DNA from 2 places in the Senegalia sp. (in: firmicutes) genome. Region 2 is predicted to be linked to the other one. Evidence: a T-box and tRNA genes for the amino acid it is inferred to sense, from the RefSeq annotation. Region 2 holds a T-box; the other holds one or more tRNA genes.
The links. The T-box of region 2 lies ahead of serS (serine--tRNA ligase). A T-box ahead of a tRNA ligase gene usually reads a tRNA of that ligase, here a tRNA-Ser.
Positions count from the first base shown of each region.

Region 1: it encodes a tRNA-Ser, which carries the amino acid that the T-box ahead of serS (serine--tRNA ligase) is inferred to sense. The anticodon was not compared.

Region 1 covers NZ_JBQCYD010000037.1:16,643-21,086, reverse strand. Annotated here, with positions in the region: gene ACTHUW_RS09770 (YbaB/EbfC family nucleoid-associated protein) at 1-118, opposite strand, end outside; gene dnaX (DNA polymerase III subunit gamma/tau) at 144-1,790, opposite strand; RNA gene ffs (signal recognition particle sRNA large type) at 1,906-2,171, opposite strand; tRNA gene ACTHUW_RS09755 (tRNA-Ser) at 2,185-2,277, opposite strand; gene ACTHUW_RS09750 (hypothetical protein) at 2,397-2,786, opposite strand; gene ACTHUW_RS09745 (YtxH domain-containing protein) at 2,904-3,344, opposite strand; gene ACTHUW_RS09740 (nicotinate phosphoribosyltransferase) at 3,432-4,444, opposite strand, start outside.
Region 2 covers NZ_JBQCYD010000022.1:6,420-10,863, forward strand. Annotated here, with positions in the region: gene ACTHUW_RS07605 (UPF0182 family membrane protein) at 1-1,646, shown strand, start outside; gene ACTHUW_RS07610 (hypothetical protein) at 1,684-1,875, opposite strand; T-box leader at 1,996-2,195, shown strand; gene serS (serine--tRNA ligase) at 2,249-3,526, shown strand; gene ACTHUW_RS07620 (M1 family metallopeptidase) at 3,575-4,444, shown strand, end outside.

The sequences.
Region 1 (4,444 bases), on a different contig from region 2:
CTTCTACTTCTTTTTCATCTAGTTCTGCTTGCATCTTTTCCATTTTCTTTTGCATTTGTTGAACTTGTTTCATCATGCCACCCATATTTCCCATTCCTTTAAATCCACCTTTTGCCACTTTACATCACTCCTTAAAATTATTGTTATTCTTCAAATTCTACAATATCTTCTCCAAACACATCTATAACTTCTTTAGTTAAGCTATCTACTACATCTTCTTTTTTTCCTACTTCATCTTCCATCATAAACTTTATATTCATATTAGAAGATAAAATATTATTTAATGTGTTTTCTATATATTTTTTATTATCATCTTTATTTACTGCATCTTTATGAAATCCAAATCCATCTTTAAATAATACATATAGAGTATTACCCTCTATATCATGGGGTATTCCTTCTGATAATAGTGCTTGAATACTTATTTTTTCCGTTTTTATTTTTTTCATCATATCAGGCCATATTTTCATTACATCATTTATATCTATATTTTCATTGATTTCTTTATTGATTATTATTTCTTCTTTCTTATCTTCTTCTTTTTTGATTGTTTCTTTTTTTGTTACTTGTTTTGATACTGTTTTTGCTATGTTACTTTTGGTGTTTGTATCTTCTAATTTTTCTTCTACTACAATTTTACCTCTTTTTACAGCACTTTCTAAATTGCTTATTCTAGCTAAAAGAGAGTCAACTGAAGTATCAAGTTCAGGTGATAACATCTTCATAATTGTAGTTTCAAGTATTATCCTAGGTTCAGATGACCATTTGCTATTTACTTCTGCTTCAGATAACAGCTTTATTATAGCTATTATTCTACTTAATTCTATGTTTTGAGATTGAATTTTAAATCTTTCTATAGTTTCCTCAGTACCATCTATTATATCATTTAATTTATCTGATGCTTTGGATACCATGAGATTTCTAAAATGATTTATCATATCTTTTATAAATTGATGTATATCTTTTCCTATTATTATAAGCTCATCTACTGTTTTAAGAGATTTTTCTAAATCTTTTTCTATTATACTATCTGCCATATCAAATATTATGTCACTATTTACTGTTCCTAGTAATTCTAATATATATTCATAGCTTACTTTTTCATCTGCAAAGGATATGCATTGATCTAATATACTTAAAGCATCTCTCATTGCTCCATCAGAATTTCTTGCTATTAACTGAAGTCCTCTTTCTTCTACTTCTATATTTAACTCATCACAAATATTTTTCATTGTAGTAACTATCTCTTTTACGGTTATCCTTTTAAAATCATATCTCTGACAGCGAGAAAGTATAGTTGCAGGTAATTTTTGAGGTTCTGTTGTTGCAAGTATAAATATCAAATGACTTGGAGGCTCTTCTAATGTTTTAAGTAGTGCATTAAATGCTCCCTTAGAAAGCATATGAACCTCATCTATTATATATACTTTATATCTACCTTTTGAAGGTGGGTATTTTACTTTTTCTTTTAAATCTCGTATATCATCTACACTATTGTTTGATGCTGCATCCATCTCTACTACATCCATTATATTATCATCTAATATAGATCTACAAACTTCACAATCATTGCAAGGATTTCCTGTATTATTATCTATACAATTTACAGCTCTTGCAAATATCTTTGCTGTTGAGGTTTTCCCGGTTCCACGGGTACCTGAAAACAAGTATGCATGAGCTATATTATCATTTAATATTTGATTTTTAAGTACTCTTGTTATATGTTCTTGACCTACTACATCATCAAATGTCTTTGGTCTGAATCTTCTATAAAGTGCTTTAAACGCCATCTTTTCACCTACAATTATAAAGTTTGTATTTTTATTATATCATAATTAAGTATTACTTTATAGAACAAAAAGCTATGGATTAATCCATAGCTTTTTGCTTTTTTAAAATTTTAAGCCGTGAACCTAGCTTCGACTGTAACTAACCAGGCGTTACCTAGGCAGTTAGCTCGGATCAGGTTTCCCTACGGCACACGAAAGTGTTCACTTACCGCTGCTTCCTTCCAGACCTGACGGAATTCATGAATTTTCGTTGCGTAGGACCCAATCGTCAACACCACTTACCTAGGGCAGACCCTAACCAGTTAAGCCTCAACTAGGAATTCAACCCTGCTGTAGCGGATTGCAGGTTACAGGGCACCGCTACCTCCCCATCTATCACGGCAAAGATTTATACTGGCGGAGAGAGAGGGATTCGAACCCTCGAGACGGGATTACCGCCTACCCGCTTTCCAGGCGAGCGCCTTAAGCCAAACTCAACCATCTCTCCGTATATTTTAATTTAATGACAATTTTAACTGTCAACAGATACTTATTATATAAAAAAAGCATTGATTTGTCAAGAGTAAATACTAAAAGCCAAAGGATAAATCCCTTGGCTTAGGTTTACTATGATTTTAATCTAGCTGCAATTACTTTTAAAACTTGTGCAATCACCTTTATGTAGGTAGTTACACTAGCACTACTATCTTTTACAGTGTAAACTGTTCCTCTAACGGAATCTACTGTATCTTTTACACCTTGTTCTAGTGTATTGACTGTTTGACCTGCCTTTTCTACAGTTACTCTTGCTGTAGTAGTAACACCTTCTACATCTCTTACTATAATTGGTAAAGATTTAGATATATCATCCATTGCATAATTTACATCATCTGTAATCCCATTTACATTTTTCATGATATTAGGTAGATTTTTAAGTGCATCATCTACATTTGATTGATTATCATCTATAAGTGACTTTACATTTTTTAATACACCTGCTAAATTTTTAAGTACCAATATAAGGAATATCCCAACACCTATTCCTACAAGTGATAGTAAAATAATCATTAAATCTGATATAGTTATAACGGTATCGATAACTTACACCCCCTATTCCTTTGTTTTTCAAAACTTTTATTTATTGTTATTCATTTTGTTTAAATCATTTTGAGTCTTATCTACAGCTTCTTTTGTATCTTGTGCTGCTTCTTTAGTTTCTTCTAAATTCTTTTTTGTATCATCAGCTGTCTTTTTTAATCCTTCTTTTGTAGTATTAACTACTTGTTTAGTTTGTTCTATCTTTGTTTTTAAATCTTCTTTTGTTTCATTTGCTTTTTGACTTAAATTATCTTTTGCATCCATTGCCTTAAGTTTTAAATCTACTTTTGTTTCATTTGCCTTTTCTTTTATCTCTTCTCTTGTTTCTTTACCTGATTTTGGAGCATATAATAATCCAACTACTGCACCTATTGCTGCACCTATTGTAAGACCTGTTGTAGCTCCTTTTGCTGCTGCTTTTTTTCTTTCCTGCTCTCTTTTGTTTAATACATCTTCAATCATTGATTTAAAAAACATACAAAAACCTCCTATTATTTTTAGTGTTATTTATTCTTATTCCTTTTTATACCCATGGATTGAATACCTTAACATTAAATTGATATTTTACTCACTTAATTTTTCTACAGAATGTTCTGTTAGTAAATTATCTTTTACTATCCATAAATCATATGATAAGTCTACGTAATATTTATGGGGATGTTCAAAACGTAAAACTTCTTCCCATAAGGTATCAATTTGTTCCTTGCAGAATCTTTTAATATTATTTACATCTGGACTTGCATATATACATTTTCCTTTATCAAATATTTTGGTAAGTATTTTTTCAGCCCTAAAATTCTCTACCTTTTTTCTTTTCCAAGTATATAGTGGATTAAAAAGTTCATATGGTCTATCTTCATGAACCTTTTCACCCTCCATGGTAACTAAATCAGCAATAGCTTTTCCACTTTCTTTATCATATAATCTATAGAGATCTTTAGCCCCTGGAGTTGTAATTTTTTCTACATTAGCACTTACCTTAATTTTTGGAATTAATTTTCCATCATCCTCTACAGCTACAAGTTTATATACTCCTCCAAATACTGGTTCTGATTTAGATGTTACAAGTCTTTCTCCTACTCCAAATAAATCTACCTTTGCATCTTGAAGTAGTAATTCACGTATTATATATTCATCCAAAGAATTAGATGCAATTATTTTACAATCATTAAGTCCTGCATCATCTAACATTTTTCTTACAACTTTTGAAAGATAGGCTATATCTCCACTATCAAGTCTAATTCCTTTTGGTCTGTATCCTTTAGCTATAACTTCTTCTTTGAATACCTTTATAGCATTAGGCACACCTGATTTAAGTACATCATAGGTGTCCACTAAAAGAACACAATCTTCAGGATATGTTCTTGCATAGATTCTAAATGCTTCTTCTTCAGTTTCAAATAATTGTACCCAGCTATGTGCCATAGTACCAGATGCAGGTATATTGTAATCTCTATCTGCTATTGTACAAGCAGTACCAGCACATCCTCCAATAAATGAAGCACGAGCTCCTAGTATTGCTCCATCATATCCTTGTGCTCTTCTTGAACCAAATTCTAAGACTGGTCTCCCCTCTG
Region 2 (4,444 bases):
ATAGATATACTATAGATGGAGAATACACTCAAGTGTTTTTATCAGCAAGGGAACTTGATACATCAAAATTAAAGACAAAAACATGGATAAATGAACATCTTAAATATACTCATGGTTATGGATTTGTATTATCTCCTGTAAATTCAGTTGCATCAAATGGTCAACCAAATTTACTTGTAAATAATATACCACCAGTTACTAGTACAGATTTAAAAATAGAAAGACCAGAGATATATTTTGGTGAAGCAACAGATAATTATGCTGTAATAAATAGTGACGAACCTGAATTTGATTATCCTAAGGGTTCTGATAATGCAGAAGTATTTTATGAAGGAACAGCTGGTATTAGTTTAGGTGGTATAAATAGATTATTATATGCTATCAAGCAAGCTAATTTAAAGCTATTAATATCAAATAATGTAAATAATAATAGTAGAATTATAATAAATAGAAACATAAAAGAAAGAGTAGAAAAAATAGCTCCATTTTTAAGCTATGATGATGATCCATATATTGTGGCAAACCAAGAAGATGGTAAACTATATTGGATAATAGATGCCTATACTACAACGAGTAATTTCCCTTATTCTCAACCATTTACTGAAGATCTTAAAACAAATTATATAAGAAACTCAGTTAAGGTTGTAGTAGATGCTTATGATGGAGATACTGATTTTTATATAGTAGATGATAAAGATTCTATGATAAAAACTTATGAAAAAATATTTCCAGGATTATTTAAAGATGCAAAAGAAATGCCAGAAGAATTATTTAGTCATATAAGATATCCTGAAAATTTATTTTCAATACAAACTAAAATATTTGAAAGATATCATGTTAACAACCCTGTAGTATTCTATAATTCAGAAGATGTTTGGGATGTAGGTGAAGAAGTTTATATGGGTGAAGAACAACCTATAAAACCTAATTATATGATGTTTAAGCTACCAGATGAAGAAGATGTAGAGTTCTTGCTTACAGTTCCATATACACCGTCTACAAAGCCTAATATGACAAGTTTATTTGTGGCAAGGAATGATGGAGAAAATTATGGAAAGTTATTTTTATATAGATTTCCTAAAGGTATAACTGTAAATGGACCAAAACTTGTAGAATCTAAGATAAATCAAGATTCAGAGATTTCACCTCAACTTACACTATGGTCGCAAGAAGGATCCAATGTTTTAAGAGGGAATATAATGACCATACCTATTGAAAAGTCACTATTATATGTAGAACCAGTATATATTCAAGCTTCAAATGAAAATAGTGTACCAGAAATGAAAAGAGTCATTGTAGCATATAAAGAAAAGATAGTAATGGAAAAGGATTTAGACACTGCCTTATCTAAGATATTTGGTGATTTAAATAGAGAAGAAAATGAAGATGGACTAGTAACAGATGTAGAAGAAGGAGAAAATGGTCAAGCACCAGAAATAGATGGAATAGAAGAAATAACAAAAGAAGCAAATGAGTTATTTAATAAGGCCAAAGAAGCATCACGTGAAGGCGACTGGGCAAAATATGGAGAATATATTAATGAATTAGAATCTGTATTAAATAAATTAAATCAAAATCTAGGAATAGAAGAAGCAGAAAGTGAAACAGAAGAACAAGAGCAAGAACAAACAGAAGAACAAGAATAAAAATAAAACTGATTCTCTTAAAAAAAGAGAATCAGTTTTATTTTGTCTTCATAGATTTTATTTCATCTATAGTCATGGTATCTAATATACGTGATTTTTTAAATATATCATTTCTATTTACAATTCCTTTATCTACCAATATTTCTATGATACTTGCTATAGCTAATGTATTGTTATAGTCTACTTTCTTTAAATCAGATAACTTACTATAAAGATCAATTTTATTCATTATTTTCCCCCTGTAATTAATTATTAGTATAATTATTGGCTAAAATATATATAATATACTAAAGGTTAGAAAAAAGTCTTGAATAAATATTAAATATATGTTATATTTTAATATAATATAGCTTATGCAATTAAGAGAAATAGTAGGTAATCTTATATCTTTAGAGAGTCGATGGGTGGTGTAAATCGATGATATAAATTAGTGAATCCATCTCTTAGCATTTTACTTAAAAGGTAAACCATGCACGGGTTAAAGTGTACTAAGTGGATCAATTGATCAACTAGGGTGGCAACGCGGGAATTTAACCTCTCGTCCCTATCTATAAGATAGGGATGAGAGGTTTTTTATTGTATAAAAAAAGGAGATGAATTAAATGTTAGATGTAAAGATGATTAGAAATGATAAAGATAAGGTGAAAAAAGCTTTAGGAAAAAGAAAAGGTAATTTTGATGTAGATAATGTATATAATTTAGATTTAAAAAGAAGAGAGATATTACAAGATGTAGAAGATATGAAAGCTCGTCAAAATGCTGCAAGCAAAGAAATACCTAAGTTAAAAAAAGAAGGAAAAGATGCATCTGAAGTTCTAGAAGAAATGAAAAGTTTATCTTCAAAAATAAAAGATATAAATAAAGAATTAAAAGAAGTAGAAGAAAAATTAAACAATTCATTATTAGAACTTCCAAATATTCCAAATGAAGAAATAGTAGTAGGGGATAGCGATCTTGATAACAAAGAAATAAGAAAAGTATTTGAACCAACTAAATTTGATTTCAAAGCAAAGGCTCATTGGGATTTAGGTACTGATTTAGACATCTTAGATTTTGAAACAGGATCTAAAATAACAGGAGCTAGATTTTCATTATATAAAGGACTTGGAGCCACACTTGAGCGAGCACTTATGAATTTTATGTTAAATACCCATACAAGAGATGGTGGATATACAGAAATAATCCCTCCATTTTTAGTAAATAGAGATAGTATGACAGGTACAGGACAATTACCTAAATTTGAAGATGATGCTTTTCATATTGAGTCAAAAGATTTATTTTTAGTACCTACAGCAGAAGTACCAGTTACAAATATCCATAGAGATGAAATATTAAATGAAGCTGATTTAACAATCAAATACACTGCTTATACTCCATGTTTTAGACAAGAAGCAGGCTCAGCAGGTAGGGACACAAGGGGACTTATAAGAAATCATCAATTTAATAAGGTAGAATTGGTTAAATTTTCAAACCCTAAAAATTCTTATGATGAATTAGAAAGTCTTACAAATGATGCAGAAAATATATTGAAAAAATTAAAACTTCCATATAGGGTAGTAGAACTTTGCACAGGAGATTTAGGTTTTTCTTCAGCTAAGACATATGATTTAGAAGTTTGGATGCCAAGTTATGATAGATATGTTGAAATATCTTCTTGCAGTAATTTTGAAGATTTTCAAGCTAGAAGAGCAAATATAAGATATAGAAATGAAGAAACTAAAAAATTAGAATATGTTCATACATTAAATGGCTCAGGACTTGCTTTAGGTAGGACTACAGCTGCAATTCTTGAAAATTATCAAAAAGAAGATGGAAGTATTGAAATCCCAGAAGTATTAAGAAACTATATGGGAGGCATAGAAAAAATAGAAAAGGCATAATATTTTAAGAGGGCTTAAGCCCTCTTAAAATATATCAGGGGTGATAATTTGAAAAAATCAAACAAAGTTTTAATATTATTTATTGTATTAGCAATAATCATTTCACTTATGGGATGTGCTAATAATCCATTAGAAAAAATGATTAAAAATGATAGCAAAGAAAATTCTAAAACATTAATTACAGATGATTACAATGATATGAATTTAGATTCAATAGATAAATATAATATAAAGGCAGAATTTTTTCCAGAGAAAAAAACTTATATTGCAAAACAAAATGTAAAATATATAAATAAAGAAAATACAGATTTAAATAAGGTGTATTTTCATATCTATCCTAATACTTTTAATAAAAGGGAAACAGCACCATTTTTATTTGATGATTTTGACTCAGCTTATCCAGATGGATTTGAAAAAGGATATATGGATATAGAAGAAGTAAAGGTAAATGGTAAAAAGATAAACTATAAATTAATAGGTAGGGGCAAGACAATTCTTAAAATAGATTTAAAAAATAAACTTAAAATAGGTAAAGCAATTGATATAGATATGAAATACAAGGTAAAACTACCTCCAGCACAAGATAGATTTGGTTATGGAGATAAAACATTTAATTTTGGTAATTGGTATCCTATAGCAGCTGTATATGATGAAGATGGATGGAATTTAGATCCTTATCATAGTATTGGAGACCCCTTTTATAGTGATGTAAGTAATTATAATATAGAAATAAGTGCTCCAAAGGATTTTGAAATAGCAAGTAGTGGTAATATTTTAAAAGAAAAAATAAAGAAAGATAAAAAAGTATGGAATATAGAAGCAAAATTAATGCGTGACTTTGCCTGGGTTGCTAGTAGTTATTTTGAAAAGATTGTAAAAAATTATGGTGATACTGATATTAAATTATATTTTTTAGAT